3 regions of the Streptomyces sp. NPDC051217 genome follow, and region 3 is predicted to be linked to each of the others. Evidence: predicted binding sites of a transcription regulator. Region 3 holds the regulator's gene; each other region holds the start of a gene.

Region 1 (6,527 bases), on a different contig from region 3:
GGCGCTCTGCCCCGGCTTCACGCGGACGGAGTTCCACGACCGGGCGGGCATGGGGACGGACAACATCCCCAACTGGATGTGGCTGGACGCCGACAAGCTGGTGACGGCCGCGCTGGCCGACCTGGCGCGCGGCAAGGTGGTGTCGGTGCCCGATCCCCGGTACAAGGCGCTGATGAGCGCGGTGAAGCTCGTGCCGCGCGGGCTGCTCGGCGGGATCACGTCGAAGACGGGGCGGAAGTACGGCCCGCAGTAGCGGAGGGTGCGGTCGGTGCGGTCGGTGCGGTCGGGGCGGTCGGGGCGGTCGAACCGCGATCACCGTCACCCCGCTGATCATCGCCTTCGTCACCCGCCAGCGACACTGGAAGGCCGGACTCACCGCCGACAGCGTCAAGTAGCGTCGTCCGACGCCTGGAGTGACCCCCGCGGACCCACGAGGAGACCGACTTCCACCATGCACGACGCCACCGACAATCGGCCTTCCGCACTGCTCTCGATGAGTCCCGGTATCGCGGAGCGGCTGTTCTCGCCTGCTCATCTCGCCCGGCTGAGGGGCCTCGTACGCACCGATCCGCGGCTCGTCGCCCACACCCTCACCGGCCCCGGTCTGGACCCCGCCGTCGCCGTCGCGCTCGCGGACGCCGAACTGCTGATCACCTGCTGGGGCGCGCCTCCGCTCACCGCCGAGGTGCTCGGGGCCGCACCGCGGCTGCGCGCCGTCGTGCACGCGGCGGGCACCGTCAAGCACCACATCACGGACGCCTGTTGGGACCGGGGCATCGCGGTCACGTCGGCCGCGGCGGCCAACGCCAAGCCCGTCGCCGAGTACACGCTGGCCGCGATCCTCTTCGCGGGCAAGAGGGTCCTCGGCACGGCCCACCGCCACCGGGAGCTGCGCGCCTCCCACGACTGGCACCAGGAGCTGGGCGGGGCGGGCAACTACCGCCGTACGGTCGGCATCGTCGGCGCGTCCCGGATCGGCCGCCGGGTGATCGAACTGCTGCGGCCGTTCGACCTCGACGTCCTGCTGTACGACCCATACATCAACACCGCCGCCGCCGAGGCTCTCGGTGTCGAACCGGTGGCGCTGACCGAGCTGTGCGCGCGAAGCCAGGTGGTGTCCGTCCACGCACCGCAGGTCCCGGCCACCCATCGGATGATCGGCGCCGCCCAGCTCGCCGCGATGCCGGACGGGGCCACTCTGATCAACACCGCGCGCGGCTCGCTGATCGACGAGGCCGCGCTGCTCCCGCAACTGGTCTCCGGCCGGCTGAGCGCGGTGCTCGACGTGACGGATCCCGAACCGCCGTCGCCGGACTCGCCGTTGTACGACCTGCCGAACGTGCTGCTGACCCCGCATGTCGCGGGCTCGCTGGGCGGCGAGGTCCACCGGATGGCCGACCAGGCGCTGGACGAGGTGGAACGGTACGCGAAGGGGCTGCCGTTCGAGGATCCCGTACACCCCTCGGCGCTGCCGCACTCGGCCTGAGCCGTACACCGGAACGCGCGCCGGACGCGCCGAGGCCCGGCACCCCCGAAGGGGCGCCGGGCCTCGGCGCGTGTACCACGGAGCTGCTTGCCTCAGTGGCTGTGGCCGTGACCGCCGTGACCGGCGTCGCCCTCTTCCTCGGCCGGCTTCTCGACGACCAGGGTCTCGGTCGTGAGGAGCAGCGACGCGATGGAAGCGGCGTTCTCCAGCGCGGAGCGGGTGACCTTGACCGGGTCGATGACGCCGGCCTTCACCAGGTCGACGTACTCGCCGGTCGAGGCGTTGAAGCCGTGACCCGCGTCGAGCTCGGCGACCTTCGCGGTGATGACGTAGCCCTCAAGACCGGCGTTCTCGGCGATCCAGCGCAGCGGCTCGACCACGGCGCGGCGGACGACCGCGACACCGGTGGCCTCGTCGCCCGTCTTGCCCAGGCCGTCCTCCAGCACCTTGGCGGCGTGCACCAGGGCGGAGCCACCACCGGAGACGATGCCCTCCTCGACCGCGGCGCGGGTCGCGGAGATGGCGTCCTCCAGACGGTGCTTCTTCTCCTTGAGCTCCACCTCGGTGGCGGCGCCGACCTTGATCACGCACACGCCGCCGGCCAGCTTCGCGAGGCGCTCCTGGAGCTTCTCGCGGTCCCAGTCGGAGTCCGTGGACTCGATCTCGGCCTTGATCTGGTTGACGCGTCCGGCGACCTCGGTGCTCTCGCCACCGCCGTCGACGATCGTGGTGTCGTCCTTGGAGACCGTGACGCGGCGGGCGGTGCCCAGCACGTCGAGACCGGCCTGGTCGAGCTTGAGGCCGACCTCTTCGGCGATGACGGTCGCGCCCGTGAGGGTGGCGATGTCGCCGAGCATGGCCTTGCGGCGGTCACCGAAGCCGGGGGCCTTCACCGCGACGGCGTTGAAGGTCCCACGGATCTTGTTGACGACGAGGGTGGAGAGCGCCTCGCCCTCGACGTCCTCGGCGATGATCAGCAGCGGCCGGGAGCCGCCCGCCTGGATGACCTTCTCCAGCAGCGGGAGCATGTCCTGGATGGAGCCGATCTTGCCCTGGTTGATCAGGATGTACGGGTCGTCGAGGACGGCCTCCATACGCTCCTGGTCGGTCACCATGTACGGCGAGAGGTAGCCCTTGTCGAAGGCCATGCCCTCGGTGAACTCCAGCTCCAGGCCGAAGGTGTTGGACTCCTCGACGGTGATGACACCGTCCTTGCCGACCTTGTCCATCGCCTCGGCGATGAGCTCGCCGACCTGCGAGTCCTGGGCGGAGAGCCCGGCGACGGCGGCGATGTCGGTCTTGTCGTCGATCGGGCGGGCCGTGTCCAGCAGCTGCTTGGAGACGGCGGCGACCGCGGCGTCGATGCCCTTCTTCAGGGCGGCCGGGGAGGCGCCGGCGGCGACGTTGCGCAGGCCCTCGCGGACCAGCGCCTGGGCCAGCACGGTGGCGGTGGTGGTGCCGTCACCCGCGATGTCGTTGGTCTTGGTCGCCACCTCCTTCACGAGCTGGGCGCCGAGGTTCTCGTACGGGTCGTCGAGCTCGACCTCGCGGGCGATCGTGACACCGTCGTTGGTGATGGTCGGCGCGCCGAACTTCTTGTCGATGACGACGTTGCGGCCCTTGGGGCCGATCGTCACCTTCACCGTGTCGGCAAGCTTGTTGACGCCGCGCTCAAGGGCGCGACGGGCGTCCTCGTCGAACTTCAGGATCTTCGCCATGGGAGCTTTCTCTTGTCCTCTCGAACGAACAACGAACTACGCCCCGGACCACCCGGCGATGCGGGGGCCAGGGGCGTAGTTCACAGCGGACTGTGGAATTACTTCTCGATGATCGCGAGCACGTCGCGAGCCGAGAGGACGAGGTACTCCTCGCCCGTGTACTTCACCTCAGTACCGCCGTACTTGCTGTACAGAACGACGTCGCCGACGGAAACGTCGAGCGGAAGACGCTCGCCGTTCTCGAAGCGACCCGGACCGACGGCCAGGACGACGCCCTCCTGGGGCTTCTCCTTGGCAGTGTCCGGAATAACCAGGCCAGAGGCCGTGGTCTGCTCTGCGTCGAGCGGCTGGACCACAATGCGGTCCTCGAGCGGCTTGATGGCAACCTTGGTGCTGGCGGTCGTCACGATCCGACCTCCCCCTTCGGAGATCTCACGGGGTTAACTGTCTGGGTGGCGTGACCGGGGTCGATCCGTCGTCGCGGGTGCCGGACCTGTCCTGTCACGCATTGGCACTCTCCAGTGGGGAGTGCCAGACATGACACTATGACCGCGATTAGCACTCGGTCAAGCTGAGTGCCAGTCGGGCTCCGCGCGGCGCCCCCGTCCGGCCCCTCCGGCGAGGGCCGCGGGCCGGTGAACTAGACGTAGTCCTCCAGCTTCGCCACCGCGTAGCCCTTGTCCGTGATCGTCTTCATGACGTGCCGGATCATGTCGGGCATCGAGCCCTTCCAGTCCTCCTTCCCGCGGAAGTGCGTGAGGACGATGTCACCGGGATGCAGGTTCCGGTCCCACTCGCGCCACTCCATGTGGTCGGGGAACGCCTCGGACGACCACAGAGGGACCGCCTTGACGCCGCAGGACTTGGCGGCGCGCAGGGTGTCGGCGTCGTAGTTGCCGTACGGCGGCCGGAAGAGCTCGGGCCGCTTCCCGTACCGCTTCTTGATCTTCTCCTGCTGGCCGCAGATCTCCCGCTTCTGCTCCTTGTAGGAGAGCCCGGGAAGGTAGGGGTGGGTGAGGGTGTGGTTGTGCAGGGAGACGCCGCGGGACTGCATCTTCTTGAAGTAGGCGTAGTTGTCGTTGATGACGTAGTCGCTGAGGAAGGCGCTGTACGGGATCTTCAACTCGCCCATCATCCGCAGCAGTTCGGGGTCCTTCTCGGCGCCGTCGTCGATCGTCAGGAAGACGATCTTCTCCTTCGTCGGGACGGCGGTGAAGACCGGCGGCAGCGTCGCGCCGCCCGTGACCTCGAAGCCCTTGCGGGTGGTGATCCGCGGCTTCACCGCGGGCGGCGGGGGCGCGGCGAGCGGGGTCTTGGCGAGCTTCCACTTCTTGGCGGCCACCGCGCGCAGCGCCTGGGCATGGACGACAGCGGCGGCGTCGGCCTTCTTGGCGGCCTCGGCGCCGGGCCCGGCCCGGCCGGGCTTCCCGGGGGCGGACTCCACGGGTCCACCGCCACCGCCGCCCCCGTCCCCGCTCCGCCCGCCGGCGCCATTGCCGTTACGGTCGCCGGACTCCCCCGCACAGGCGGCGGCGAGCGCGGCGATCAGGAGTACGGCGGCCACGGTGCGCGCCCGTCCGCCCGGGTGTCTTTTCAGTAGCTCCGAGGCTTTATCTTCGTTTTGTCGTACTAGTTGCATGGCGCCGCATCCTGTCAGCGCCCGGTCCACGTGCCCGGCCGACACCGCCGTGGGAGCGATGGCGGTCCCCCGGCCGGCCCACAATGGCCCGGTGAACGACCGCACCCCCGCACCCCTGTCCCCGCTCCTCTCCGAGGAGGGCCAGGCCCTCCTCGCCGCCCTTCGCGACTACGACCCCGCGCGGGAGCTGGCCCTGGCGACCCGGCTGCGCCGCGACCACCCCGCCGAGCTGGTCTCGTCGGCCCTCGCGCAGGCCCGGCTGCGACAGCGCGCGGTCGTGAAATTCGGCGAGCGTGACGCGTACCGCATGTACTTCACGCCGGACGGCGTCGAGCAGGCCACCCGCACCTCGGTCGCCGCCCACCGGGCGGCCCGGTTCCGGGACATCGGCTCCACGGCCGGGGGTCGCGCGGGCGGGCGCCCGGCGCGGATCACGGATCTGTGCTGCGGCATCGGCGGCGACGCGATCGAGCTGGCCCGCGCGGGGTTCGCCGTGACCGCCGTCGACCGTTCCCCGGCGGCCTGCGAGATCGCCGCGCACAACGTCCGTACGCTCGCGCCCGACGCCCCGCCGCCGACCGTCGTGTGCGCGGACGTCATGACGTACGACCTGACGGCCGCGCCCACCCCTGACGCCCTGTTCATCGACCCGGCGAGGCGCGGCGGCCGGGGGCGGATCTTCGACCCGGAGGCGTACTCGCCGCCGCTGTCCTGGGCGATCGGGGCGGTACGTGAGGTCGGCGCGGGTGGCATCAAGATCGCGCCGGGCATCCCGCACGAGCTGGTGCCCGACGATTTCGAGGCCGAGTGGATCTCCGACGGCGGCGACGTCAAGGAGGCGGTGCTCTGGCACGACGCGACCGCCTCCGACGGCCCCGGCCGGGTCACGCCCGGCGCCCGGCGCGCCACCCTGCTCCCGGCGGGAGTCACTCTCACCGGCCGCGGACTGCCGGACCCTCGGGTCAGAAAGGTCGGCCGCTATCTGTACGAGCCGGACGGCGCCGTCATCCGCGCCCATCTGGTCGCCGAGGCCGCCGACGAGCTGGACGGCGGGCTGATCGACGAGACGATCGCGTACATCACGGCGGACGAGGCACGCCCGACGCCGTACGCGACCGCCTACGAGATCACCGACGAACTGCCCTTCAGCCTCAAGCGGCTCAAGGCCCTGCTCCGCGAGCGCGGGGTCGGCATCCTGACGGTCAAGAAGCGCGGCTCGCCGGTCGAACCGGAGGAGCTGCGGCGGAAGATGAAGCTCAAGGGCCGGAATTCGGCCACGGTCTTCCTCACCCGGGTCGCCGGCGCGCCGACGATGCTGCTCGGCAGACCCGCCGGGAGGGCGTGAGTCCCGGCCATTCAGGGCCTGTTCCCACCGTCTCCGCTCCTCGCCAATCACCCCGAACCGCCTTGTGGCAGAGCACATTTGAGAGGGTTTTGGGTCTCTGGGCCCATGCGCGCTGACGTGTTCAGGTCATAGGCTCCGCCGAGGGGCGGCCTGACACGTGTCGCCTGAACGCCGCGGTTCGTGAAGGTGGTTGGGAGCTCGGAATGGCTGGTTACGGGGGAGCATCGACGTACGACGGCGCGTGGACACCGCCCGATCCGTCCGGGCGGCGCGACATGCCCCAACTGCTGCAAGTCGCCCGGTGGTTGATCCACGCGCTCTTCGGCTTCACCGTACTGG
Region 2 (6,527 bases), on a different contig from region 3:
TGCCTGCGCACCCCGACGTCGACCTGGCCCAGCGCGTCCAGCCCCACCGTGTGCAGCGCGTCCACCAGCAGCCCCAGCTCCACCCCGTACCCGACGGGGAACGGCAGCCGCTCCAGCAGCGAGCGCCGCACCGCGTACTCACCGCCCAGGGGCTGCACGAAGCCCGCCAGCAGCGGCCAGTGCAGATTCAGCAGCGGACGCGCCACCAGCTCCGTCACCCGGCCGCCCTGCCCCGGCTCGTCGCCGAGCGGGCGGTCGTACATCGCCTTCACGAACTGCACGTCCGGTTCGGTCAGCAGCGGCCCCACCGTCCCCGACACGAATTGCGCCGAGAAGTCCCTGAGATCCGCGTCCACGAAACAGACGATGTCGCCGCTCGTCACCAGCAGCGAGCGCCACAGCACCTCGCCCTTGCCGGGCACGGTCGGCAGCCTCGGCAGAATGTCGTCCCGGTGCACCACGCGCGCCCCGGCCGCCGCCGCGAACTCCCCCGTACGGTCGGTCGAGCCCGAGTCGATCACGACCAGCTCGTCGACGAGCGGCGCCGGGCCCGCCATCAGTTCGCGCCGGATCACCGACACGATCGGACCGACCGTCGCCTCCTCGTTCAGGGCCGGGAGCACGACGCTGACCTGCGCACCCTGCTTGGCGGCGACCAGCCGGTCGACCGGCCGGTCCGCCGCCGGCCAGGACCGCCGGGCCAGCCAGCGCTCCACTTCTCGCAGCACGTGATCTCCATCTCGCGGATCGGACGAAGGCCTCAACCGTCCAGGGGTTCGGTTACAGTCTTGAACAACGCGAATGACCGTCGCATGTCGGGGGTCATGACGCTGACAATCGAATACCGCTCATCCAGAGGGGCAGAGGGAACGGCCCGTTGAAGCCCCGGCAACCCTCCCGCCGACCGCGAGGTCACGGTGGGGAAGGTGCCAATTCCGTCTCGCGGCGAGATGCGTCGCGAGGAAGATGAGGAAAGGGCCTCGCCTTCATGGCTGTGCAGACCGTTCACACCAGTTCCAACGCCGACGCCGCCGCATCTCATGCCGGCACCGTGGATCTCGGACCCGCCGCCGCCCTCTCGTGCCGCGAATGCGGGGAGCGCTTCGAACTCGGCCCGATCTTCGCCTGTCAGAGCTGTTTCGGCCCGCTCGAAGTGGCCTACGACCTGCCGACGGGCGACCCCGAGGGCCTGAAGAAGCGAATCGCCGCGGGTCCCGACAACATCTGGCGCTACGCGCCGCTGCTCCCCGTCCCCGCCGACGTCGCGTCGAAGCCGAACATCAACCCCGGCTTCACCAAGCTCGTCAAGGCCGACAACCTCGCCCGTGAGCTGGGCGTCACCGGCGGCCTGTACGTGAAGGACGACTCCGGCAACCCGACGCACTCCTTCAAGGACCGTGTCGTCGCCATCGCCGTCGAGGCGGCCCGCGCCTTCGGCTTCACCACGCTCTCCTGCTCCTCCACCGGCAACCTCGCGGGCGCCGTCGGCGCCGCCGCCGCCCGCGCCGGCTTCCGCTCCTGCGTCTTCATCCCGCACGACCTGGAGCAGGGGAAGGTCGTCATGGCCGCGATCTACGGCGGCGAACTCGTCGGTATCGAGGGCAACTACGACGACGTCAACCGCTTCTGCTCCGAGCTCATCGGGGACCCGCTCGGCGAGGGCTGGGGCTTCGTCAACGTCAACCTCCGCCCGTACTACGGCGAGGGCTCCAAGACCCTCGCGTACGAGATCTGCGAGCAGCTCGGCTGGGAGCTGCCCGACCAGCTCGTCATCCCGGTCGCGTCGGGCTCGCAGCTGACGAAGATCGACAAGGGGCTGAAGGAGCTGATCGCGCTCGGCCTGGTCGAGGAGAAGCCGTACAAGATCTTCGGCGCGCAGGCCGAGGGCTGCTCGCCGGTGTCGGTCGCCTTCAAGGCCGGACACGATGTCGTACGGCCGCAGAAGCCGAACACGATCGCCAAGTCACTGGCGATCGGCAACCCGGCCGACGGCCCGTACGTCCTGGACATCGCCCGCCGCACGGGCGGCGCCGTCGAGGACGTGAACGACGAGCAGGTCGTCGACGCGATCAAGCTGCTCGCGCGGACCGAGGGGATCTTCGCCGAGACGGCGGGCGGGGTGACCGTGGGGGTGACGCGCAAGCTCATCGAGGCGGGTCTGCTCGACCCGGCACTCACGACGGTCGTGCTGAACACGGGCGACGGGCTCAAGACGCTGGACGCCGTCGCGCCGACGACGGGGCCGACCGCGACGATTCCGCCGAGCCTCGACGCGTTCCGCGCCGCCGGTCTGGCGCGTTGAGCCCCTCAAGAACCCGCTACTCCCCGGAAGGCAGAAACCGATGAGCGTGAACGTCCGCATCCCCACGATCCTCCGTACGTACACCGGCGGAAAGGCCGAGGTTCCGGCCGAGGGCACGACCCTTTCCCAGGTCATCGCGTCCCTGGAGTCGAACCACCCGGGCATCGCCGCCCGCGTCCTGGACGACCAGGGCAAGCTCCGGCGCTTCGTCAACGTGTACGTGAACGACGACGACGTCCGCTTCGAGCAGGGCCTGGAGACCGCCACCCCCGAGGGCGCCGGCGTCTCGATCATCCCGGCGGTCGCCGGAGGCTGAACACGGCCGAACAGCACGCACAGTGAACGGGGTTGCCCCCTCCGCGAGAGAAGCGGAGGGGGCAATTCCATGAGGTTGAACGCGGTACAGTTGGGGTAGCCCCGCCGCCGCCCCCGTCGCGCCCGTGCCCCGAGCGTATGAGTTCGCGACAAGATGCGGTCGAAGTGTGGACGCTGTTTGCGCGGTTCCTTGCGCTTTGCCCGGCCCGACTTGCCCTGGTAGCCCGGCAATTCACCTCTTTGCGTGTTCCGTCGTGCCCATAATTCTCGTCCGATTGACCTGTTGCAGAGGGCAGTTGGGCAGATACATTCAGCCGCGGTCGACGCGTTCCGGCGCGAAGTGCGGTCCCGCGCAGGGGCCAGTAATAGGGGAGTTAGGCATGGCTCAGGGCACCGTCAAGTGGTTCAACGCGGAGAAGGGCTACGGCTTCATCGCGGTCGACGGTGGTGCGGATGTTTTCGTCCACTACAGCGCGATCCAGATGGACGGCTACCGCACCCTTGAAGAAGGTCAGCGAGTTGAGTTCGAGATCTCGCAGGGCCAGAAGGGTCCGCAGGCGGACATGGTCAAGCTCGCCGTCTGATTCCGGCGCGATCGGCCAACGACGCACTCACACACGAGGGGCTCGCATCCCGGCAGGGGATGCGGGCCCCTCGTGCGTGCGCGCGCCGCGTGCCCGCGTGTCCGCGTCCCGCGTGCGCGCGCTCCTCCGTTGCCGGGGTTGCTCGGGAGTCGCTTGCACTCTCGGGGGTCGAGTGCTAATCATTGGCGTTAGCACTCTGCAGGTGAGAGTGACAACTTATGGACCGGGTCAGCGAGGCCCGAGAGCCTGTGGGGCAAGGAACCGCACGGCTCTCCGGCCGTCCGTCGCGGGCGCGGACACGGTCCGGAGCAATCCACCCCAGTCCGGGAGGACCACTTCACATGGCCAAGATCATCGCGTTCGACGAGGAGGCACGGCGCGGTCTCGAGCGCGGGATGAACCAGCTCGCCGACGCCGTCAAGGTAACCCTTGGCCCCAAGGGCCGAAACGTCGTCCTCGAGAAGAAGTGGGGCGCCCCCACGATCACCAACGATGGTGTTTCCATCGCCAAGGAGATCGAGCTCGAGGACCCGTACGAGAAGATCGGCGCCGAGCTGGTCAAGGAAGTCGCCAAGAAGACGGACGACGTCGCCGGTGACGGTACGACCACCGCGACCGTCCTGGCCCAGGCCCTGGTCCGCGAGGGCCTGCGCAACGTGGCCGCCGGCGCCAACCCGATGGCCCTCAAGCGCGGCATCGAGAAGGCCATCGAGGCCGTCTCCGGTGCGCTGCTGGAGCAGGCCAAGGACGTGGAGACCAAGGAGCAGATCGCTTCGACGGCCTCCATCTCCGCCGCCGACACCCAGATCGGCGAGCTCATCGCCGAGGCGATGGACAAGGTCGGCAAGGAAGGCGTCATCACCGTCGAGGAGTCGCAGACCTTCGGTCTGGAGCTTGAGCTCACCGAGGGCATGCGCTTCGACAAGGGCTACATCTCGGCGTACTTCGCCACCGACATGGAGCGTATGGAGGCGTCGCTCGACGACCCGTACATCCTGATCGTCAACTCCAAGATCGGCAACGTCAAGGACGTCCTGCCGCTCCTGGAGAAGGTCATCCAGTCGGGCAAGCCGCTGCTGATCATCGCCGAGGACGTCGAGGGCGAGGCGCTGTCCACGCTCGTCGTCAACAAGATCAAGGGCACCTTCAAGTCCGTCGCCGTCAAGGCCCCGGGCTTCGGTGACCGCCGCAAGGCGATGCTGAACGACATCGCCATCCTCACGGGCGGCACGGTCATCTCCGAGGAGGTCGGCCTCAAGCTGGAGAACGCCGGTCTCGACCTGCTGGGCCGCGCCCGCAAGGTCGTCATCACCAAGGACGAGACCACCATCGTCGACGGTGCCGGTGACAGCGAGCAGGTCGCCGGTCGCGTGAACCAGATCCGTGCCGAGATCGAGAACTCGGACTCGGACTACGACCGTGAGAAGCTCCAGGAGCGCCTCGCGAAGCTGGCCGGCGGCGTGGCCGTCATCAAGGCCGGCGCCGCGACCGAGGTCGAGCTCAAGGAGCGCAAGCACCGCATCGAGGACGCGGTGCGCAACGCCAAGGCCGCCGTCGAGGAGGGCATCGTCGCCGGTGGTGGCGTGGCTCTGCTCCAGGCTTCCTCGGTGTTCGAGAAGCTGGAGCTCGAAGGCGACGAGGCGACGGGCGCCGCTGCCGTCAAGCTCGCGCTGGAGGCCCCGCTCAAGCAGATCGCGGTCAACGCGGGTCTTGAGGGTGGCGTCATCGTCGAGAAGGTCCGCAACCTCAAGATCGGTCACGGCCTGAACGCCGCGACCGGCGAGTACGTCGACATGATCGCCGAAGGCATCATCGACCCCGCGAAGGTCACGCGTTCCGCCCTGCAGAACGCGGCGTCCATCGCGGCGCTGTTCCTCACCACCGAGGCCGTCATCGCCGACAAGCCGGAGAAGGCCGCCGCCGGCGGCGCGCCGGGCGGCATGCCGGGCGGTGACATGGACTTCTGATCCTGACGGATCGGCGGTTCATGGCGTAGCACGTACGCGCTTGTACGACCGAGGGCGGCACTCCCCAGCAGGGGGTGCCGCCCTCGGGGCGTTCAGCGGGCTTCGCGGGCTCAGCGCTGGAGCTCGCGGTTGAAGACCGCGCGGGACCAGAAGTAGCCGAGCAGGGCGAGGCCCGTGCACCAGGCGAGCGCGATCCAGCCGTCGTTGCCGATCTCGGTTCCGAGGAAGAGGCCGCGCAGGGTCTCGTTGATCGGGGTGAAGGGCTGGTACTCGGCGAACCAGCGCAGGGCGGTCGGCATGGAGTCCGGGGGGACGACCGCGCTGCCGAGGAAGGGCAGGAAGGTCAGCGGCAGCGGGGCGTTGCTCGCGGACTCGACGGTCTTGGCGCCCATGCCCATCGCGGCGGACAGCCAGGCCATGCCGAAGGCCAGGAAGAGGAGCAGGCCCATGGCGGCCACCCACTCGACCGGCGAGGCGTCGGGCCGGAAGCCGATCGCGAGGGAGACGCCGGTGATCAGGAAGAGGACCGCGGCGACCTGGAGGACGCTGCCGAAGACATGGCCGGTGAGGATGGCGCCCCGGGAGATCGACATCGTACGGAAGCGTTTGACGATGCCTTCGGTCATGTCGGTGCAGACGGACACGGCCGTGGCGACGGCCCCGGAGGTCGCGGACATCAGGATGATGCCGGGCACCAGGTAGTTGATGTAGTCGCCGCGGTCGCCGCCCCCGCCGATGCCGGCGCCGAGCGCGCCGCCGAAGACGTACACGAACAGCAGCAGCATCAGCAGCGGCATCACGAGGATCGAGATGGTCATCGAGGGGTAGCGCCGCATGTGCTTTATGTTGCGGCGCAGCATCGTCATGGAGTCGCGCAGCACGTACGAGCGGGCGGACTTGGCGGACTTGGCCGGGGTGAGGGTGGCGGTGCTCATCGGTTCGACTCCTTGCGGGCGGCGGGGACGGTGCCGGCGTTCTGCCGGCCGGTCAGGGTGAGGAAGACGTCGTCGAGGTCGGGGGTGTGCATGCTGAGTGACTCGGCCCGTACCCCGGTGCTGTCGAGGATGTCGAGGAGGGCACGGAGATTGGCGATGGAGCCGTTGCTCGGGACCTGGAGGGAGAGCGACTCGTCGTCGCGGGTGGCGACGCCGAAGACCGAGGCGGCGGTGGCGAGGCCGGCCTCGTCGGCGAACTGGAGGCGGATGTGGCCGCCGGGGATCAGCCGCTTCAGTTCCTCCGCGGTGCCCTCGGCGACGAGCTTGCCGTGGTCCAGCACCGCGATGCGGTCGGCGAGTTGATCGGCCTCCTCCAGATACTGCGTGGTGAGGAAGATGGTCACGCCCTGGTCCGCGACCAGGT
Region 3 (6,527 bases):
TCCGTCTCGCGTACGACGGTGGCCGGCACCTCCCCGGCGACGATCTTGCAGAACAGGCAGTCGGCCTGTCGTTCTCCCGCCATGATCCGGGTCTCCTCATCGGTCGGCCGGTCGCCCCTGGTCACTTCCGTACGGAGGCATGCTATCCGCCCCCGGGGCGTGTCCGGCGTTGTGGACGGACCAGCCGTACTCGGCCGACTGAAGGCGACGGATGGGGTGCCTCCCGTGCCCGAAGGGCCATCAGGACCAGCGGCCCGTACGGCCCAGCAGCAGCGCGCAGGCGGCCGTGCCGGCGGTGGAGGTGCGCAGCACGGTGCGGCCGAGCCGGTACGGCGTGGCCCCGGCGTCCGCGAAGAGCGCCAGTTCGTCCGGGGAGACGCCGCCCTCGGGTCCGACGACGAGCACGATGCTCCCGGCGCCGGGGAGTTCGGCGGTGGCAAGAGGCTCGCTGCCCTCCTCGTGCAGGACGGCGGCGAAATCGGCCCCCGCCAGCAGCGCCGCGACCTCTTTGGAGGTCATCGCCTCCTCGACCTCGGGGAAGCGGAGCCTGCGGGACTGCTTGCCCGCCTCACGCGCGGTGGCGCGCCATTTCGCCAGGGACTTGGCGCCCCGCTCGCCCTTCCACCGCGTGATGCAGCGCGCGGCCTGCCAGGGCACGATCGCGTCGACGCCGGTCTCGGTCATCGTCTCGACGGACACCTCGCCGCGGTCGCCCTTGGGCAGCGCCTGGACGACGGTGATGCGGGGCCGGGGCTCGTCCTCGGTACGTACGCCGGTGACCGCGACGTCCAGCCTGTCCTTGCCGTGGACGGCCTCGACGGTCCCGTGGGCGCCGGTGCCCGCGCCGTCCGTCAGGACCACCTCCTCCCCGACGCGCAGCCTCCTAACGGAGACGGCGTGGCGGCCCTCGGGGCCGTCCAGCGTGACCGTGCCCGGCCGCAGGGCGACGACGGTGTCGACGACGAAGACAGGTGCGGTCATGAGGCGTTCCCCAGGGTCAACGAGGCGCGGGCGGCTTCGAGTTCGTCGGCGAGGACCTCGACGAGTTGCCCGGCGGGCAGATCGCGGGCCATCCGGTGGCCCTGGCCGGCCCACAGGGCCATGCCCTGCGGGTCGCCGACCTTGGCCGCGGCCTTGCGCAGCCCGGCGGTGAGGTGGTGCACCTCCGGATACGCGGGCGGGGCGTAGGGGCCGTGTTCGCGCATGAAGCGGTTGACGAGACCGCGCGCGGGCCGGCCGGAGAAGGCGCGGGTGAGTTCGGTGCGGGTGAACAGCGGGTTGGTCATGGCCCGCTTGTGGAGCGCGTGGGCGCCGGACTCCGGGCAGACGAGGAAGGCGGTGCCGAACTGCGCGGAGTCGGCGCCCGCGGCCAGTACGGCGGCGATCTGGGCGCCGCGCATGAGCCCGCCGGTCGCGATGACCGGCAGCCGTACGGAGTCCCGTACCTGCGTCACGAGCGACAGCAGCCCGATGCCCGCGCAGTCGGTGGCGGGGTCGTCGCGGTGCGTGCCCTGATGGCCGCCGGCCTCGATGCCCTGGACGCAGACGACGTCGGCGCCCGACCACTCGGCGGTCTGGGCCTCTTCGGGTGTCGTCACCGTGACGACGGTGAGGGTGCCGACACGGGTGAAGGCGTCGAGGGTGGTGGGGGTGGGGCAGCCGAAGGTGAACGACACGACCGGAACGGGATCGTCGAGCAGTATCGCGAGCTTGGCCTCGTACCCGTCGTCGCGGCCCGTCTCCGGGTCGCCGAGCGGGGTCTCGTACCAGGTCACCTCGCCGGCGAGCTGTTCGCGGTAGATCTCCACGGCGGCGTGGTCGTCGTGGTGCGGCTGCGGCATGAAGAGATTGATCCCGAACGGGGCGGAGCTGAGCCCCCGGAGCTGCTTGACCTCCTCGTACATCCCGTCGGCGGTCTTGTAGCCGGCGGCGAGGAATCCGAGTCCTCCGGCGTCACCGACGGCCGCCACCAGCTGCGGGCAGGACGCGCCGCCGGCCATGGGAGCCTGCACGATCGGATACCGGCAGAGATCGGTCAACACGGAGGACATGCACGCATGGTGCCATGTCGCCCGTGGAGCCTTGGTACCGGTTCGTCCTCGGGCGCCGGACGGGCCGTGACCAGCCCTTCCGACGCCCGAGGAGACGGTCTAACGACCGTTGAACGCGTCCTTCAGCCGGGAGAAGAGTCCCTGTTGCCCCGGTTGAAACTGGCCGGTGGGCCGTTCCTCGCCCCTGAGCTTCGCCAGCTCTCGCAGCAACCGCTCCTGCTCCGGGTCGAGTTTGGACGGGGTCATGACCTCGACATGGACGATCAGGTCGCCCCGGCCACCGCCCCGCAGATGCGTGATGCCGCGGCCGTGGAGCGGGATCGACTGACCCGACTGGGTGCCCGGCCGGACGTCGATGTCCTCGACGCCGTCCAGCGTCTCCAGCGGGCACTGTGTGCCCAGGGACGCCGCGGTCATCGGGATGGTCACCGTGCAGTGCAGATCGTCCCCGCGGCGCTGGAACACCGCGTGCGGCAGTTCGTGGATCTCGACGTACAGATCGCCCGCCGGACCGCCACCGGGACCGACTTCGCCCTCGCCGGAGAGCTGGATACGAGTGCCGTTGTCGACCCCCGCGGGGATCTTGACCGTGAGCGTGCGGCGCGACCGGATACGGCCGTCGCCCGCGCACTCGGGGCAGGGGGTCGGCACGACCGTACCGAAGCCCTGGCACTGCGGGCACGGCCGCGATGTCATGACCTGGCCCAGGAAGGACCGCGTGACCTGTGAGACCTCGCCGCGACCGCGGCACATGTCACAGGTCTGCGCGGAGGTACCGGGTGCGGCGCCCTCGCCCGAGCAGGTCGTACAGACGACCGCCGTGTCGACCTGGATGTCCTTCGTCGTGCCGAAGGCCGCCTCGTTGAGGTCGATCTCCAGCCGGATCATCGCGTCCTGGCCGCGCCGCGTCCGCGACCTCGGCCCACGCTGCTGGGACGTCCCGAAGAACGCGTCCATGATGTCCGAGAAGTTGCCGAAGCCACCGGCCCCGAAGCCGCCGGCGCCGGCACCCGCCTGCGAGAGCGGATCACCGCCGAGGTCGTAGACCTGCTTCTTCTGCGGGTCCGACAACACCTCGTACGCGGCGTTGATCTCCTTGAAGCGCTCCTGCGTCTTGGGATCGGGATTGACATCCGGGTGCAGCTCGCGGGCGAGCCTGCGGAATGCCTTCTTGATCTCGTCCTGTGATGCGTCGCGGCGTACGCCGAGTACGGCGTAGTAGTCCGTGGCCACTTACGACTCCGCCAGGATCTGTCCGACGTAACGTGCCACTGCGCGTACCGCTCCCATCGTTCCGGGGTAGTCCATGCGGGTCGGTCCGACCACGCCGAGTTTGGCGACTGCCTCGTCGCCCGAACCGTAGCCGACCGCGACCACGGACGTGGAGTTGAGGCCCTCATGGGCGTTCTCGTGCCCGATTCGTACGGTCATGCCCGAGTCCTCGGCCTCGCCGAGCAGCCTGAGGAGCACGACCTGCTCCTCAAGTGCCTCCAGCACCGGCCGGATCGTCAGGGGGAAGTCGTGCCCGAAGCGCGTCAGATTGGCGGTGCCGCCGATCATCAGCCGCTCCTCGGTCTCCTCGACCAGTGTCTCCAGCAGTGTCGCGAGGACGGTGGAAACCGTCCCCCGGTCCTCCAGGTCGAAGGATTCGGGCAGCTCCTGCACCAGCAGCGGCACGTCGGAGAACCGCCGGCCCACGACCCGGGCGTTGAGCCGGGCCCGCAGGTCCGCCAGCGACGTGTCGCCGAACGGCACCGGACAGTCGATCATGCGCTGCTCGACCCGGCCGGTGTCGGTGATCAGCACCAGCATCAGCCGCGCGGGAGCCAGCGAGAGCAGTTCCACGTGCCGCACCGTCGAGCGGGTCAGCGAGGGGTACTGCACGACCGCCACCTGCCGGGTCAGCTGCGCGAGCAGCCGCACCGTACGGCCCACCACGTCGTCCAGGTCGACGGCGCTGTCGAGAAAGTTCTGGATGGCCCTGCGCTCCGGCGCCGACAGCGGCTTGACGCCGGCCAGCCGGTCGACGAAGAGCCGGTAGCCCTTGTCCGTCGGAATACGCCCCGCACTCGTGTGGGGCTGGGCGATGAAGCCCTCGTCCTCCAGGACCGCCATGTCGTTACGGACGGTGGCCGGGGAGACACCGAGCTTGTGCCGCTCGGTCAGCGCCTTGGAGCCGACGGGCTCCTCGGTGCCGACATAGTCCTGGACGATGGCGCGCAGCACCTCAAGCCTGCGTTCGCTCAGCATCGCGCACACCTCCAGCTCTGGTTCCTCGGATCCGGCTTGGCACTCGGTGCGTAGGAGTGCCAGCATTCCCCGGGCCAGTGTACGGCCGTGAGGTACGCCCCTAGCAAGGCCGACCGGTCACGCTACCGCGCGGCACCGCCCGCCCCACCGATAGCGTCGCCGTATGAACGTCCGTTGGGAAGAGCACGGCTGGGAACGACTGGCTCCGGGGGTCGGGAGACGGCGACTGCCTGGCTGGGATGCGACGGTCGGGCTGGTCGTGGGCGAGGACGCCGTCCTTCTGTACGACACGGGCTCGACGCTCCGTGAGGGCGCGGAGATCCGCAGGCAGGCGCAGGCCCTGTGCGGCCGGCGCGTCACCCACATCGCGCTCAGCCACCCCCACTTCGACCATGTCCTCGGCACCGCCGCCTTCGCGGGAGCCGAGGTCTACGGCGCGGTCGGCCTGGGCGAACTGCTGCTCCGCGACCCCGAGAGCCTGCGCGCCACGGCCGTACGGCACGGCGTACCCCCCTCCGAAGCCGCCACGGCGGTGGACGTACTCGTCGTCCCGGACCACCCGGTGTCCGGCGAGTGGACGCTCGATCTCGGCGGGCGGCAGGTACTTCTCGCCAATGTCGGCCCCGGGCACTCCAGGCACGATCTGGCTCTGCTCGTCCCCGGCGACCGGGAGATCGTCTTCTGCGGCGACCTGGTCGAGGAGTCGGGCGAACCACAGGCCGGCGACGACGCGATCACCTCCCGCTGGCCGGCCGCCCTGGACCGGCTGCTGGCGCTGGGCGGCGAGGACGCGGTGTACGTTCCCGGCCATGGCGCGGCCGTGGACGCGGCGTTCGTACGGGCCCAGCGGGGCGCGCTCGCCGCACGTTTCGGCACGGCGTGACGCGGGGTTATCGTCTGCGGATGCGCAGTTACAGCCCCGATCTGACCCCGCCCTGGAAGCGCTCGAAGCCGGTGCCCGAGGTGCCCGCCGAGCCGGATCTGGTGGTCGAGGAGGTGTCGACGGGCTTCTGCGGCGCGGTGATCCGCTGCGAGAAGACGGCCGAGGGACCGACGGTCACCCTGGAGGACCGCTTCGGCAAGCACCGGGTGTTCCCGCTGGTGGAACGCGGTTTCCTGCTCGAAGGCCAGGTGGTCACCCTGGTCCGCCCCACCGCCGGCGGCCCGGCCCGGCCCACCCGTACGGCCTCCGGCTCGGTCGCCGTCCCGGGCGCGCGGGCGCGGGTGGCCCGTGCGGGGCGCATCTACGTCGAGGGACGGCACGACGCGGAACTGGTCGAGCGGGTCTGGGGCGACGACCTCCGTATCGAGGGCGTGGTCGTGGAGTATCTGGAGGGCATCGACGACCTCCCGGCGATCGTCACGGAGTTCGCCCCGGCACCGGACGCGCGGCTCGGCGTCCTGGTCGACCACCTGGTGCCCGGCTCCAAGGAGTCCCGGCTGGCCGAACAGGTCACCGGGGACGACGTACTGATCGTGGGGCACCCGTACATCGACGTCTGGGAAGCGGTGAAGCCGTCGTCGGTGGGCATCGGGGCGTGGCCGGTGATTCCGCGCGGCCAGGACTGGAAGACGGGGGTGTGCCGGGCCCTGGGCTGGCCGGAAAACACCGGTGCGGCATGGCAGCGGATCCTGGGCTCGGTCCACACGTTCCGAGACCTGGAGCCGGCGCTGCTGGGCCGGGTGGAGGAGCTGATCGACTTCGTGACGGAGCCCGAGCGCGTCTAGCGCGGGTGCGCCTCCGGCGCGGTTGGTGGTGCGGGCCGGTGTCCGGGTGCCGCTCCGGGGTCATGGCCGTCCGGACATACCCCTCCGGAGACCCCGAACCCCGCCCCCGGGGCACCGGCCGCAGCCAAGACCCGCACCCGCACCCGCATCCGCCGGACGGCAACCCGTCAATCCACCAGATCCCGCACCACCGCGTCCGCCAGCAACCGCCCCCGCAACGTCAGCACCGCCCGCCCCTCCTCGTACGGCCCCGCCTCCAGCAGCCCGTCGTCCAGGGCCTTGCGAGCAGCGCCGAGACCCGCCGGCCGCAGCAGGGACAGCTCCACGCCCTCCGACAGCCGCAGCTCAAGCAGGACGCGCTCCACGCGCCGGTCCTCCGCCGTGAGGAGCTCCCGCCCCGCCCCCGGCGACCGCCCCTCCGCCAGCGCCGCCGCGTACGCCCCCGGGTGCTTCACGTTCCACCACCGGACCCCGCCCACATGGCTGTGGGCACCCGGC

Evidence for each region. The regulator HrcA, encoded in region 3, represses chaperone genes, less so after heat shock. The targets are predictions, from matches to a motif close to TTNGCACTCNGNNNNNCNGAGTGCNAA.
Region 1: groES (co-chaperone GroES) is a predicted target of HrcA. The motif match lies at 3,760-3,786, and genes of this name have one in related genera.
Region 2: groL (chaperonin GroEL) is a predicted target of HrcA. The motif match lies at 3,390-3,416, and genes of this name have one in related genera.

What each region holds. Positions count from the first base shown of each region.
Region 1 is NZ_JBITEV010000008.1:86,772-93,298, forward strand. Features, by position in the region: gene ACIBBB_RS19415 (SDR family NAD(P)-dependent oxidoreductase) at 1-253, shown strand, start outside; gene ACIBBB_RS19420 (hydroxyacid dehydrogenase) at 452-1,486, shown strand; gene groL (chaperonin GroEL) at 1,579-3,204, opposite strand; gene groES (co-chaperone GroES) at 3,303-3,611, opposite strand; gene ACIBBB_RS19435 (polysaccharide deacetylase family protein) at 3,845-4,843, opposite strand; gene ACIBBB_RS19440 (methyltransferase domain-containing protein) at 4,902-6,188, shown strand; gene ACIBBB_RS19445 (Tox-REase-5 domain-containing protein) at 6,392-6,527, shown strand, end outside.
Region 2 is NZ_JBITEV010000011.1:146,600-153,126, forward strand. Features, by position in the region: gene ACIBBB_RS24270 (glucosyl-3-phosphoglycerate synthase) at 1-728, opposite strand, end outside; SAM riboswitch class I at 846-973, shown strand; gene thrC (threonine synthase) at 989-2,302, shown strand; gene ACIBBB_RS24280 (ubiquitin-like small modifier protein 1) at 2,343-2,618, shown strand; gene ACIBBB_RS24285 (cold-shock protein) at 2,998-3,201, shown strand; gene groL (chaperonin GroEL) at 3,543-5,168, shown strand; gene ACIBBB_RS24295 (ABC transporter permease) at 5,279-6,103, opposite strand; gene ACIBBB_RS24300 (ATP-binding cassette domain-containing protein) at 6,100-6,527, opposite strand, start outside.
Region 3 is NZ_JBITEV010000003.1:305,105-311,631, forward strand. Features, by position in the region: gene ACIBBB_RS09595 (histidine triad nucleotide-binding protein) at 1-83, opposite strand, end outside; gene ACIBBB_RS09600 (16S rRNA (uracil(1498)-N(3))-methyltransferase) at 241-981, opposite strand; gene ACIBBB_RS09605 (nitronate monooxygenase) at 978-2,051, opposite strand; gene dnaJ (molecular chaperone DnaJ) at 2,151-3,284, opposite strand; gene hrcA (heat-inducible transcriptional repressor HrcA) at 3,285-4,301, opposite strand; gene ACIBBB_RS09620 (MBL fold metallo-hydrolase) at 4,465-5,184, shown strand; gene ACIBBB_RS09625 (DUF3097 domain-containing protein) at 5,205-6,029, shown strand; gene hemW (radical SAM family heme chaperone HemW) at 6,197-6,527, opposite strand, start outside.